Regions from separate parts of the Variovorax sp. MPBD4-3 genome, predicted to be linked through region 1. Evidence: predicted binding sites of a transcription regulator. Region 1 holds the regulator's gene; each other region holds the start of a gene.
The links. The regulator sigma-54, encoded in region 1, starts transcription at its own class of promoters, with help from an activator protein. The targets are predictions, from matches to a motif close to TGGCANGNAANCTGCTTT.

Region 2: AC1RVW_RS23210 (ammonium transporter) is a predicted target of sigma-54. The motif match lies at 2,053-2,070, and genes of this name have one in related genera.
Region 3: AC1RVW_RS17510 (ammonium transporter) is a predicted target of sigma-54. The motif match lies at 2,493-2,510, and genes of this name have one in related genera.

What each region holds. Positions count from the first base shown of each region.
Region 1 covers NZ_JBXASW010000032.1:11,642-16,338, forward strand. Annotated here, with positions in the region: gene AC1RVW_RS18505 (LysE family translocator) at 1-236, shown strand, start outside; gene AC1RVW_RS18510 (phospholipase D family protein) at 265-1,866, opposite strand; gene AC1RVW_RS18515 (RNA polymerase factor sigma-54) at 1,877-3,484, opposite strand; gene lptB (LPS export ABC transporter ATP-binding protein) at 3,505-4,299, opposite strand; gene lptA (lipopolysaccharide transport periplasmic protein LptA) at 4,296-4,697, opposite strand, start outside.
Region 2 covers NZ_JBXASW010000048.1:28,286-32,982, reverse strand. Annotated here, with positions in the region: gene AC1RVW_RS23215 (Fic family protein) at 1-749, opposite strand, end outside; gene AC1RVW_RS23210 (ammonium transporter) at 780-1,982, opposite strand; gene AC1RVW_RS23205 (LytTR family DNA-binding domain-containing protein) at 2,135-3,037, opposite strand; gene AC1RVW_RS23200 (acyltransferase family protein) at 3,191-4,414, shown strand; gene AC1RVW_RS23195 (PaaI family thioesterase) at 4,344-4,697, opposite strand, start outside.
Region 3 covers NZ_JBXASW010000028.1:60,659-65,355, forward strand. Annotated here, with positions in the region: gene AC1RVW_RS17500 (pyridoxal phosphate-dependent aminotransferase) at 1-872, shown strand, start outside; gene AC1RVW_RS17505 (hypothetical protein) at 900-1,202, opposite strand; gene AC1RVW_RS17510 (ammonium transporter) at 1,221-2,456, opposite strand; gene AC1RVW_RS17515 (TSUP family transporter) at 2,834-3,592, shown strand; gene AC1RVW_RS17520 (tripartite tricarboxylate transporter permease) at 3,721-4,697, opposite strand, start outside.

The sequences.
Region 1 (4,697 bases):
GCATCTTCGCCGCCTTCCTGCCGCGCGAGGTGCCGCTGGTGCTGGCGCTGGCAGTGCCGGCCGTGATCTTCTGCATCGAGACCGGCTGGTACGCCATCGTGGCGCTGGCGCTTTCCTCGGCGGCTCCGCGCTCGGCCTACCTGCGCTACAAGGCCTGGATCGACCGCGCGGCCGGCGGCGTGATGGGGCTGCTGGGGGTGCGGCTGGTCTGGTCGGCCTTGCGCGGCGGCCACTGACCGGGCACCGGCCGCGCCTGGAGCAGGCCTAGAGCAGGCTCTCGGGCGTCAGCGGCGCCAGCAGTTCGAGCATGGTGCGGTCCCAGAAGCCCGAATCGGGCTCCTCGTGCAGCACCGTGATCTGGCCGGCGTCGTCGCTGACCCATTCGATGCGCCCGTCGTTGCTGCCTTCGGCAAAGCGCAGCCGGTAGGCGCCCTGCTGCTTGAGCACGTCGAGCAGCTTGAGCATCTGCTGCGCCATTTCGGGGCTGTGGATGATCAGGCCGATCTCGGTGTTCTGCGATTCCGAGCGCGGATCGAAATTCATCGAACCCACGAACAGCGTGCGCCGGTCGATCACCGCCGACTTCGCATGCAGCCGCCCGACCGTGGTGCCGAAAAGCCCCAGCCGCACGCTGCGCCGGGTGCGCGTGGAGCTCAGCTCGTACAGGTCGGCGCCGAGCTTGAGCATGTCGGGCCGGTAGCGGCGGTAGGCGGTGTGCACCAGCGGCTCGTCGGTGGCGGCCAGCGAATTGGTGACCACGCTGATCTTCACGCCGCGCCCGCGGATCTCGCGCATCACCTCGAGCCCCGTGGCGCCCGGAATCAGGTAGGGCGAGACGATGGTCACCTCGGCGCGCGCGCGGCGCATCTGCTCGACCACGTTGTAGCGCACGCTGTCGACGTCCAGCAGCGGCACGCCGCCGTACGACGCGGTCTTGCCGATCACGCGGTCGGGCGAGTCGGCATAGGCCTCGGCCAGGGTCCAGATCAGGCCCAGCCTGCCGGCGTTCAGGTCGTCGGCGATCGGGCTGTAGCCCAGCAGGTCGTTGGGCGCGGGCGGCGGCGGCGGCGGGGTGGTGTCGGCGCCGGTGGCGGCGTCGAAGCGGCGCTGCAGTTCCTCGCGCGAAAGGCTGCTCGCCACCACCGACTGCACGGGGCGCACATAGGTGCTGTTCCAGTATTGGTCGAACAGGCTGCCGAGCCGGGGAATGAGCGCGCCGGTCACGAAGGTGTCGAGGTCGAGAAAGTTCTCGCCCGCCGTGCGCGTGAAGTACTGGTTGCCGATGTTGCGCCCGCCCGCCACCGCCATCGCGCCGTCGGCGACGAACAGCTTGTTGTGCATGCGGCGGTTCACGCGGCTGAAGTCGAACAGCGAAGCCGCGAAGCGCCTGACCAGGCTGCTGCGCCCGGCCGGGAACGGGTTGAACAGCCGCAGCTCCACATTCGGCGTGGCGGCAAAGCCGAGCAGCAGTTCGTCTTCGCCCGAGGTGTAGAGGTCGTCCATGAGCACCCGCACGCGCACGCCGCGCAGGGCGGCGTCGCGCAGGGTGCGCAGCAGGTAGCGGCCGGTCTCGTCGTTCTCGATCTGGTAGTACTGCACGTCCAGCGTGCGCTGGGCGCGGCGCGCGAGCTCTATGCGGGTGGCGAAGGCGAAGTCGCCGCCGGGCATCAGGCGAAAGCCGCTCAGGTCGGGGTCGGGCTGGGCCGCGATCGCGAGCTTGCCGAGCGCGGTGTCGGGCGACACGGCCATGGCCTTGGTGGGCGGGCGCGGCGCCTCGTCGGGCAGGGTGGCGCAGCCGCTGAACAGCAGCACGGCCAGCAAAGCGATCACCCAATGGCCCCAGCGCGACATCGGGAGACGGCTCATCGAAGGCTTTCTACAGGGCCTTGCGCAGATTGGCGGGCGCGATGCGCAAGGCTTCGCGGTACTTGGCCACGGTGCGGCGCGCGCACTCGATGCCCTGCTCCTTCAGCATCTCGGAGATCTGGCTGTCCGACAGCGGCTTCTTGATGCTCTCGGAGCTCACGAACTGCTTGATCAGCGCGCGCACCGCCGTGCTCGACGCGTTGCCGCCGGTCTCGGTGCCCAGCGCCGAGCCGAAGAAATACTTCAGCTCGACCGTGCCGAACGGCGTGGCCATGTACTTGGCGGTGGTCACGCGCGAGATGGTGGATTCGTGCAGGCCCAGTTCGTCGGCAATTTCGCGCAGCACCAGCGGGCGCATGGCCAGTTCGCCGTGCACGAAGTAGCTCTTCTGGCGCTCGACGATGGCGTTGCTCACGCGCAGGATGGTGTCGAAGCGCTGCTGGATGTTCTTGATGAACCAGCGCGCCTCCTGCAGCCGCTGCGACAGCGCCTGGCTGCCCTCGCCCTTGTGCGACTTGAGCGCGCCGGCATAGATGTCGTGCACGCGCAGGCGCGGCATGACCTCGGGATTCAGCATGACGCGGAACTTGACGTTGGTGCCGCGTCCGGTCTTGGTGACGATCACGTCGGGAATGACGATGTTGCGCTCGACGTCGACGAAACGGCGCCCCGGCTTGGGCTCCAGCCGCGCAATGACCTGCAGCGCCGAGCGCACCAGCTCTTCGCTGCTACGGGTGAGCGTGGCCAGGCGCTTGAAGTCGCGCCGCGCGAGCAGTTCCATCGGCTGCTTGCAGATGGCGATGGCGGTCTTGTAGACCTGTGCCTGCTCTTCGTCCTCGTCGTCGTCCTCGGCGGCCAGCGCCCGCAGCTGGATGCTCAGGCATTCGCCGAGGTCGCGCGCGCCCACGCCCACCGGCTCCAGGCTCTGCAGCAGGCCGAGCGCCACCTGGAAGTGGTGCACCAGGTCGTCGAACTGGTCGTTGTCGTCGCCGGCCAGGCCCGAGGCCAGCGCGGGCAGGGAATCTTCGAGGTAGCCGTCGTCGTTGAGCGACTCGATCAGGAAGCGCAGCGCGGCGCTGTCGTTCTCGCTCAGGCGCAGGCTCAGCGCCTGGCGGTGCAGGAACGACTGCAGCGATTCCTGGCTGCGCGCGAGTTCGGTGGCGTCGGCGCGCTCGTCGTCGCCCAGGTTGTTCTGGCGCGCGGGAGCGTCGCTGCCCCACTCGCTGTCGTCGGGCGCCATGTCGACGGTGCCGTCGCCTTCCCAGTCGGGCTCGCGCTCGGCGATCTCGGCGGCGGGGCCGTCGGAGTCGGCCGTGGTGGTGGTGCTGGTCTCGGTCGAGACGGTGGAGGTGCTGGCAGGCGGCGGGGTGAAGTCGCTCTCGCCGTCGCCACCGTCACTGCCGTCATCGCGCGCCGCGGGCGCGTCGGCGGTGTCGAGCCCGAACTCCTCGCGCGCCGCTTCTTCCGCGGTGCGCTCGAGGAAGGGGTTCTCGTCGAGCATCTGCTCCACTTCCTGGCTCAGTTCGAGCGTGGAGAGTTGGAGCAGCCTGATCGACTGCTGCAGCTGGGGCGTCAACGCCAAGTGCTGCGAGACGCGAAGGGACAGCCCTTGCTTCATGTGGAGAACCCGACCCTTCCTTACATGCGGAAGTGTTCGCCCAGGTACACCCTGCGTACCTCGGCGTTGTCGACGATCTCCGAGGGCGTACCTTGTGCCAGCACATGCCCGTCGCTGATGATGAACGCGTGATCGCAGATGCCCAGCGTTTCGCGCACGTTGTGGTCGGTGATGAGCACGCCGATGCCGCGCTCCTTCAGGAAGCTGATGATCCGCTGGATTTCGATGACGGCGATCGGGTCGATGCCGGCGAAGGGCTCGTCCAGCAGGATGAAGCGCGGCTGGGTGGCCAGGGCGCGTGCGATCTCGACGCGGCGGCGCTCGCCGCCCGACAGCGCCAGCGCCGGCGAATCGCGCAGGTGGTCGACGCGCAGGTCGGCCAGCAGTTCGGACAGGCGCTCTTCCATGTGCTGCTTGGACAGCGGCGCGAGCTTGCCGCTCGCGTCGGGCTCATGCTGCAGTTCGAGCACGGCGCGCACGTTTTCCTCCACCGTGAGCTTGCGGAAGATCGAGGCTTCCTGCGGCAGGTAGCTCAGGCCCATGCGCGCGCGGCGGTGGATGGGCATGTGGGCGATGGGCTCGCCGTCGATGGTGATCTCGCCCGCGTCGGCGCGCACCAGCCCGACGATCATGTAGAACGAGGTGGTCTTGCCGGCGCCGTTGGGGCCGAGCAGCCCGACGACTTCACCCTTCTGCACGTCGAGCGAGACGTCCTTCACGACCGTGCGGCTGCCGTAGCTCTTCTTCAGGCCGCGCGCCACCAGGCGGCTGCCCGGTGCGCCGTTGGCTTCCTGGGTTCCAGCGGTTTCGATCACTTGCGGGTTTCTCCATCGCCACCGAGCGTGGTGGTCGAGCGCAGGCCCGTGCCGGGCGCGGGCGTGGACGCTGCCGGCGCGGCCGGCTTGGCCCCGGCCGGTGCGCCGGGCGCGGGCGCCGTGGCGGCCTTGGGTGTCAGGATGGTCTTGACGCGGCCGCTCGGGGACGACGCGTTGACCGCGGTGTTCGGCGGCACGGTGGAACCGTTGACCGTGTAGGTGTCGTTGCTCTGGTCGTAGACGATCAGGGCGCCGGTGCTCACGTCGTTCGGCGTGGAACCGAGCAGGCGGCGCATTTCCGCGTTGCGGATGAACTTGACGTTGTCGGCACGGCTGTCGTACTCGATGACTTCGGACTCGCCCTCGATCCACTCGTCGGGGGCGTTGCGCTTCTGCTT
Region 2 (4,697 bases), on a different contig from region 1:
AGCCGCTGATTGCTGCGCAGGTCCTGTGCGAGCGCCAGGTCGCTCAGCGCACGGCCGATGCGGCCGTTGCCGTCTTCGAAGGGATGGATGGTCTCGAACCACAGGTGCGCAATGGCGCTGCGGACAATGCCGTCCATCATCGGCTGCTCGCGGCCTGCCTCGAACCATTCGAGCAGAGCCTTCATGAGGCCCTGCACGTCGCGCGAAGGCGGTGCCTCGTAGTGCACCACGTCTGGCTTGCCAAGCCTTGGGGTGACGATCTGCATCGGCTCTTCGTGCACACGGTACCCCCCGGTGACGATGCGCGTGATGCCGCTGCGCCCGTTCGGAAACAGGGCTGCATGCCAATCGAACAGGGCCTCTTCCAACAGCGGTTCACTCCAGCGCGCAAGGGCCGCTTCGACGATGTCGAGCGTGGCTTCGGTGCGTTCGTCCCGAGGGACGCGGCTTGCGGGCGTCAGCCCCAGCCGACGGGCAGCGGAAGCACGCACCGAATTGACCTGCAGGGTCTCGCCCTCGATCTGCGCGGTGGCGATGGCCTCTTGTGTCCACTCATCGAGCTGAAGTTCGGCAAGGTCGACCAGTTGAAGGTTGCTGGCCACGCCCAGCATGCGCCCCTGTGCCAGCCGCGCCGCGGCCAGCGCGGGCTGCAAAGCATGCGCGTCCACCTCGAACCGAGGCCATTTCCTGTTTTGCCAAATCCACATGAAGCGCATCTTAGGCAAATACGCTTCAAAAATGAAGCGCATTTGCTCACAATACGCTTCAGCAAGACGGGACTACCAGTTCACTTCACGCTCCGGCGTCGCCGAAATATGGTGGATCGAAAGGTCCGCCCCGTCATATTCCTCTTCCTGCGTCAGCCGCAGCCCGACCGCCTTCTTCAGCGCGCCGTACACCGCCCATCCTGCCAGGCCAGCCCAGACGACGCCCATCAGCGTGCCGATCAGCTGCGCCCACACGTTCACCCCGCCCATGCCGCCCAGCGCCTGCGTGCCGAAGATGCCTGCCGCGATGCCGCCCCAGGTGCCGCACAGGCCGTGCAGCGGCCACACGCCGAGCACGTCGTCGATCTTCCATCTGTTCTGCACCAGCGTGAACATCTTGACGAAGATCGCGCCGGCCACGCCGCCCACCACCAGCGCGCCCAGCGGGTGCATCAGGTCGGAGCCGGCGCAGATGGCCACCAGCCCCGCGAGCGGGCCGTTGTAGACGAAGCCGGGGTCGTTCTTGCCCATGGCCAGCGCGACCAGCGTGCCGCCGACCATCGCCATCAGCGAGTTGACGGCGACGAGGCCGGAGATCTTGTCGATGCTCTGCGCGCTCATCACGTTGAAGCCGAACCAGCCCACGCACAGCACCCATGCGCCGAGCGCCAGGAACGGAATGTTCGACGGCGGGTGTGCGCTGAGCGAGCCGTCGCCCCGGTAGCGGTTGCGCCGCGCGCCCAGCAGCAGCACGGCCGGCAGCGCGAGCCAGCCGCCCACGGCGTGCACCACCACCGAGCCGGCGAAGTCATGGAATTCGTGGCCGGTGAGCGACGCTATCCAGCCCTGGATGCCGAAGTGCTTGTTCCACGCGATGCCTTCGTACAGCGGATAGACGAAGCCGACGATCACCGCCGTGGCGATGAGCTGCGGCCAGAACTTGGCGCGCTCCGCGATGCCGCCCGAGATGATGGCCGGAATGGCCGCCGCAAAGGTCAGCAGGAAGAAGAACTTGACCAGCTCGTAGCCGCTTCTTGCCGACAGTTCGGTGGCGCTCACGAAGAAATGGGTGCCGTAGGCCACGCCGTAGCCCACCAGGAAGTAAACGATGGTCGATACCGAGAAGTCGACCAGGATCTTCACCAGCGCATTGACCTGGTTCTTCTTTCGGACGGTGCCGAGCTCCAGAAAGGCAAAACCGGCATGCATGGCCAACACCATGATCGCGCCGAGAAGGATGAACAGCGCGTCAGCGCCCTGTTTGAGTGCGTCCATTGAAGCTTCTTGCAGTTTTTTGGTTTGATTTGGTGCAACGCACCCGAATTGCTCGGAGCGGCGCCATAAGCAAGCAAAAAAGGTGCCTGAAAGCTCCTTGATGGTGCAAAACGAACCAATAACGGGCTTGCCCAGCCCGGCCACGCACCGGATCAGCCCGCGCCGGCGCGCAGTGCGTCCCGGTAGCGGCGGCTGCAGGGCACCGTGGTGCCGTCGTGCATGTGCAGCCGGGCGTCGCCGCCGTCCAGCGGCTCGATTTCCTTGACGCGACCCAGGTTCACGGCGTGGCTGCGGTGCACGCGCGCGAAGCGGTCGGGGTCGAGCTGGGTCAGGAAGTCGGTGAGCGTGGCGCGCAGCAGGTAGTCGTGGCCGTTGACGTGCAGGCCCACGTAGTTGCGTTCGGCCTGCAGCCAGTCGATGTCGGTGGCGGCGATGAGGAATTCGCGGCGCAGCTTTCGCACGAGGAATCGTTCGGGGCGCGGGGGCGGCGGTGGGGCCGTCTCCGGCACGGAGGGCGCCGCCTCTGTCGCCCCCTCCTCCGACGCATCGAGCACCCGGGCCTCTCCCTGCAGCCGCAGCAGGAACCGCCGATACACCCAGATGCCGAAGATCATGCTGGCGTACACCCGCACGTCCTTCAGGTACTCATAGCCCCACTGGGCGGTCCAGCTGGAAAAGCCGTAGTGCGCGCCGGCCATCGAATAGACCAGCGAGCGCAGCCCGAACATGCCGGCCACGTGGACCACGCTGACCGCGACGCTGGCCGCCAGGTGCCAGGCCAGAAAGCGGACCCAGTGCCTGCTCGCCAGCGGCGCCAGCCAGCGTTCGATGGCCACCAGCGCCGGCACCAGCAGCAACAGCACGAAGTGGCTCGACACCTCCCAGGTGACGACTTCCCAGCGGGCATGCGGCACCGCGCGATTGCCGACATCCGCGATCGCGACCAGGGTGCTGAACGCGGCCTGAAGCGTCATCAGCACGATCCAGAAGCCCACCTCGACATAGCGGCGGATCGGCTCGTAGCGTTCGTAGAGGTTCTTGCGTGGATCGCCCATGCTCGGAATTCTCGCGAACTTGCCCCTGGGACCGGCGAATTTCGTCCCTTGGGGCCACCGCTCGTCACAAAGCGGGGGCAATCCGTCCCGGCGGCGCGCCGCCGCGGGGCCGTGCGGCCGAACATCGCGGCCTTCCAGATTCGAGGCCCCAAGATGCACCCCGCCGCCTACATTCCGCCAGACCATCGCCGCCACGACATCGACGCCCTGCGCGCGCTGGCATTCCTGTTCGTCATCCTCTATCACGTGGGCATGTACTACGTGGCCGGCTGGCACTGGCACCTCAAGAGCCCTCACGAGGCCGAATGGCTGCGCTGGCCGATGGCCATGCTCAACCTCTGGCGCATGGACCTGGTGTTCCTCATCTCCGGCGTGTCGCTGGGTTTCCTGAGCCGCGGCCAGGGCACCTGGGCGCTGCTGCGCAGCCGGGGCCTGCGGCTGATGCTGCCGCTGGCCTTCGGCATGGCGGTGATCGTGCCCTACCAGGCCTACGCGCAGGGCGTGGCCAACGGCATGGTGGCGCCGGGCTTCGGCGCCTTCCTGCTGCGCTACCTGTCGATGAGCGCGCCGTGGCCGAAGCAGGCCTTCGACGGCGCGGAGTTCGGCATCACCTGGAACCACCTCTGGTACCTGCCCTACCTGTTCACCTACACGGCCATCGTGGCGCTGACGCTGCCGCTATGGAAGTCCGCCGCCGGGCAGCGGGTGCGGCGCGGCTTCAACGGACTGCGCGGCTGGAAGCTGCTGTTGCTGCCGGCGGTGCCGCTGCTGCTGTGGACGATGCTGCTGGCCTCGCGCTTTCCGGCCACCCACAACCTGGTGCGCGACTTCCACCTGCACAGCATCTACTTCACGATGTTCCTCTACGGCTACTGGATGGGCGTGGACACCGGCGTCTGGAAGGAACTGGAGCGGCTGCGCCGGGTGTCCCTTGCGTTGGCGCTCGCGGTGATCGCCACTTTCTTCACGTTGCGCGCCGTCACCAGTGGGCCGCCCTCGGGGCTGTCGATGGACGTGCTGCGCGTGCTCTACCTGTGGCTGACGGTCTCGGCCATCCTGGGCTACGGGCACCGGTACCTGAACCGGACCTGGCCCTGGCTGCGTTGGGCCAACGAGTCGGTGTACCCGTGGTACGTGCTGCACCAGACGCTGATCATCGCGGGTGCGGTGCTGCTGGCCCCGCTCGCGCTCGGGCCGGTGGTCGAGCCCGCGCTGCTGGTGGCTTTGACCATCTTCGGCTGCTGGGCGCTGACCGACGGGCTGGTCCGCCGCGTCAACTTGCTGCGGCCGCTGTTCGGGCTGAAGCTCAGGCGGCCGGCTTCGCGGCAGCCTCTTCCACCGGAACCAGAATGGCGTTCCCCGTCGCCACGAGCTTGAGGGCATCGCCCTCGCCCTGCGCATAGAGCTCGGCCGCCGCAAACACCTGCTTGCGCCCGGCCTTCACCACTCGCCCCCGCGCCACGAAGGCGCGGCCAACGGCGGGCGAAATGCAGTTCACCGAGAAATGCGACGCCAGCACGCGGCCCGCCACGCTGGCGGCCGCGAAGCCGCTCACGGTGTCGAGCAGCGCGCCGATCATCCCCGCATGCAGGAAGCCGGCGTACTGGCCCATGTCTTCCTCGCGGAAGTCCATGCGCAGCTCGGCTTCGCCGTTGGCGGC
Region 3 (4,697 bases), on a different contig from region 1:
GCCTGGACCCGGGCGACGAGGTGATCCTGCCCGCGCCGTACTGGACCTCCTACGCCGACATCGTGCAGGTCTGCGGCGGCGTGCCGGTGCCGGTGGCCTGCACCGAGGCCAACGGTTTCCGGCTCGACGCCACGCAGCTGGAAGCCGCGATCACGCCGCGCACGCGCTGGATCTTCCTGAACTCGCCGTCGAACCCGAGCGGCGCGGCCTACAGCGCGGCGCAACTCCAGCCGCTATGCGACGTGCTGCTGCGCCATCCGCGGGTGTGGGTGCTGGCGGACGACATCTACGAGCACATCCTCTACGACGGGCTCGCGTTCGCGACGCCGGCGGTGGTGGAGCCGCGCCTGCGCGAGCGCACGCTGACGGTCAACGGCGTGTCGAAGGCCTATGCCATGACCGGCTGGCGCGTCGGCTACGGCGCGGGTCCGCGCGCGCTGGTCGCGGCCATGGCCGTGGTGCAGAGCCAGACGACATCGTGCCCGTCGTCGATCAGCCAGGCGGCGGCCATCGAGGCGCTGACCGGCCCGCAGGACATCGTGGCCGAGCGCTGCGCCGACTTCCAGGCGCGCCGCGATTTCGTGGTGGCCGCGCTCAACCGCGCGCCGGGCCTGGGCTGCCGCGTGCCGGAGGGCGCGTTCTACACATTCGCGAGCTGCGCCGGCGTGCTCGGCAAGCGCACCCGCGGCGGTGACGTGCTGCAAAGCGACAGCGACTTCTGCCGCTACCTGCTGCAGGACTTCGAAGTGGCGGTGGTGCCGGGCAGCGTGTTCGGGCTGGCGCCGTACTTCCGCATCTCCTATGCGACGTCGATGGCGCAGCTGGAAGAGGCCTGCGCGCGCATTGCCGCGGCCTGCGAAGCGCTGGAGTGAGCTGACGAGCCGGGGCCGGCTGGCGCCTCAGCGCAGCCCGCCCACATAGCGCGGCGGCGGCGTGGGCGGCTGGCCGTCGGGCTGCCGCGCCGCCAGCCGGGCAGCGCGCGCCAGCGGCTCCATCGCCTGCTCCAGCCGCGTGGCGAGCTGGTAGAGCTCCTCGTCCTTGGTGTCGGCCGCGTGCGCGCGCGTCATGCGCACGATCTCGGCGGCGTACTCGGCGTTGGTCGCCATCCACTCGGTGTCGGTCACGCGCCCGTGCTTTCGCCGCAGCGCCACGTGAAGGCGGGCGGCGAGGGCGATGCGTTCGCTTTCGGACATGGATGGCATGGTTCCTCCGTCGGTGGATCAACTCCCCAGTTGTTCCTTGTGCTGTGCAAGATCGAGGCCCAGTACTTCGCTGTCGGCCTCCACGCGCAGCCCGACCAGCACGTGCACCAGGAAAAGCACCACCGCCGTCCCCGTTGCGCTGTAGATCGCCACGCTGCCGACCGCGATCGCCTGCGTCAGCACGTCGCCGGTGGCGCCCGAGATGCGCGCGTCGGCGAACACGCCCGTGAGCAGTGCGCCCACGATGCCCCCGATGCCGTGCACGCCGAACACGTCGAGCGAGTCGTCCGCACCCAGCATGTGCTTCAGCCCGGTGGCGCCCCAGTAGCAGGCCAGGCCCGCGATGGCGCCGATGGCCAGCGCCGCCAGCGGCGTGACGAAGCCGGCCGCCGGCGTGATGGTCACCAGCCCGGCCACCAGGCCCGAGCACAGGCCCAGCAGCGAAGGGCTGCGCCGCACGATCCACTCGCCGAGCATCCAGCTCATGGCGCCGGCAGCCGCCGCGATGTGCGTCACCAGCATCGCCAGGCCGGCGCGCCCGTCGGCCGCCACCGCCGAGCCCGCATTGAAGCCGAACCAGCCGACCCACAGCAGGCCCGCGCCCATCATGGTGAAAGCCAGGTTGTAGGGCTCGAAAGCCTCGCGCCCGTAGCCCTTGCGCGGACCCAGCGCATAGGCGCACACCAGCCCGGCGATGCCGGCGTTGACGTGCACCACCGAGCCGCCCGCGAAGTCGAGCGCGCCCATCTGCGCGAGCCAGCCGCCCGGCTCCCACACCCAGTGCGCGATCGGCGCATAGACCAGCACGCTCCACAGCAGCGCGAACCACAGCACCGCCGAGAAGCGCATGCGCTCGACGAAGGCGCCGAGCACCAGCGCGGTGGTGATGATCGCGAAGGTCAGCTGGAACATCGCGTAGACCGACTCCGGCACGTTGGGCGCCACGTGGCTCACCGCCACCTGGCCGGCTTCCTTCAGGTATTCGAAGCCCGAGAACCAGAAGCGGCCCGCGCCGCCGAGCCACGGCCAGCCCTCGGTGAAAGCCAGCGAATAGCCCACGGCGAACCACGTCAGCGACACTGCCGCGGCGACCGCCACCACGGCCGCCATCGTGGCCAGCACGTTCTTGCGGCGCACCATGCCCGCGTAGAAGAGCGCGATGCCGGGCAGCGTCATCAGCAGCACCAGCGCGGTCGAGGTCATCATCCAGGCGGTGTCCGCCGCGTTGATGGAGGCTTGCGATGCCAGTGCCATGGTCGTTTCTTCTTCGAGTGTTGGGCTGTGGCCGGACGTGCACAAGTCGTGCCACATCGTTAACCAGCAGAAACACTTTGGTTTGCGAATCTGCCTTCCGACTTAATGCAAAGCGGGTAATTCCTAATGCACTGGGCCGGTGCACGCCCTAAAGTCACGCCACTCGCGAACGGGCCCTGCTCGTGCTGCCGAGGGTCCGAGGAGACAGTTTCCAAGCAACTAGAAAAAAATGCTTCAAAGGCTCCGTACGAGATGCCGTGTTTGAGTTTGAAAGGCGCCGCTGGTCGGCGCCTTTTTTATGCCCGCGCGGCCTGAAGCGCCGGCGTCTCCTGCTACTTTTTTGATAGCGTCACCCCCAGTGAGAGAATCCGTCCCCTATGGAAATGCTGGTGGTGACGGGCGCCTCGCTGCTCGCGGGTTTTGTCGATTCGATCGTGGGCGGAGGCGGGCTGATCCTGGTGCCGGCATTGTTTGCCGTGTTCCCGGGCGCACCACCGGCCACGCTGCTGGGCACCAACAAGAGTGCGTCGATATGGGGCACGGCCGCCGCCGCCGCGCAGTTCAGCCAGCGGGTGAAGATGCGCTGGGGCGCCCTGTGGCCGGCCGCGCTGCTTGGTTTCGTCGGCTCGATGCTGGGCGCCTGGGGCGTCACGCTGTTTCCGGGCGACTTCCTGCGCCGGGCGCTGCCGGTCATCCTGCTGGGCGTGCTGCTCTACACCCTGGCGCGCAAGGACATGGGCCGGCTGCACGCGCCGCGCTTCAGCGGCCGCGCCGAGACGCTGGCGGCCTGCACCATCGGCCTGTCGATCGGGTTCTACGACGGCTTCTTCGGCCCGGGCGCCGGCAGCTTCCTGGTGTTCCTGTTCGTGCGCTGGATGGGCTATGACTTCCTCAACGCCTCGGCCTCGGCCAAGATCATCAATACCCTGACCAACGCCGCCGCGCTGATATTGCTGGCCGCCAAGGGCCACGTCTGGTGGCACTACGGGCTGGCGATGGCGGTCGCCAACGTGGCGGGCAGCCTGCTCGGCACCCGCGTGGCGCTGAAGCACGGCGCGGGCTTCGTGCGGGTGGTGTTCATCGTGGTGGTGAGCGCGCTGATCCTCAAGACCGCCTACGACGCGTTCCTCAAATGAAAACGGCCCGGAACCCCGGGCCGTTTCTTTCCAGAAACACCGCGGAACCGGCTCTGCCGGGCCGCAGGTGTTGCCCCCGGCAGGGGGAAGGCGAAGCGACACGAAGTGCGCGCAGCCTGGGGGCGAGCCTATTCCTCGACGAAGGCTTCCTCGCGCTTGGCTTTGATGGCCGGCAGCAGCACGATGCCCAGCAGCGCTACGGCAGCCACCAGCAGCCCGGCGGACAGCGGCCGCGTGACGAACACGCTCCATGCGCCGCGCGACAGCAGCAGCGCGCGCCGCAGGTTCTCTTCCATCATCGGGCCCAGGATGAAGCCCAGCAGCAGCGGCGCCGGCTCGGTGCGCAGCTTGATGAACAGGTAGCCGATGAAGCCGAAGGCCGCCACCATCCACACGTCGAAGGTGTTGTTGTTGGTCGAGTACACGCCGATGGCGCAGAACAGCACGATGGCCGGGAACAGGAACTTGTAGGGCACTGTCAGCAGCTTGATCCACATGCCGATCAGCGGCAGGTTCAGGATGATCAGCATCGCGTTGCCGATCCACATCGAGGCGATCAGGCCCCAGAACAGCTCGGGGTTGCTGGTCATCACCTGCGGGCCCGGCTGGATGTTGTGGATCGTCATGGCACCCACCATCAGCGCCATCACCGCGTTGGGCGGAATGCCCAGCGTCAGCAGCGGGATGAAGGAGGTCTGCGCGCCGGCGTTGTTGGCCGATTCTGGCGACGCCACGCCGCGGATGTTGCCCTTGCCGAAGGGCACCTCGCCGGGGCGCATCTTGATCTTCTTCTCCAGCGCATATGAGGCGAACGAGGCCAGCAGCGCGCCGCCGCCAGGCAGGATGCCCAGTGCCGAACCCAGCGCAGTGCCGCGCAGCACCGCGGGCAGCATGCGCTTGAAGTCGTCCTTGGTCGGCCACAGGCCCTTGACCTTGTGCGTGAACACTTCGCGCTCGTCGTCCGGCTGCGAGAGGTTGCCGATGATTTCGCCGTAGCCGAACACGCCCATGGCGATGACCACGAAGCCGATGCCGTCGGTGAGCTCCGGGATGTCGAAGCTGTAGCGCGCCACGCCGGAGTTCACGTCGGTGCCGACGATGCCCA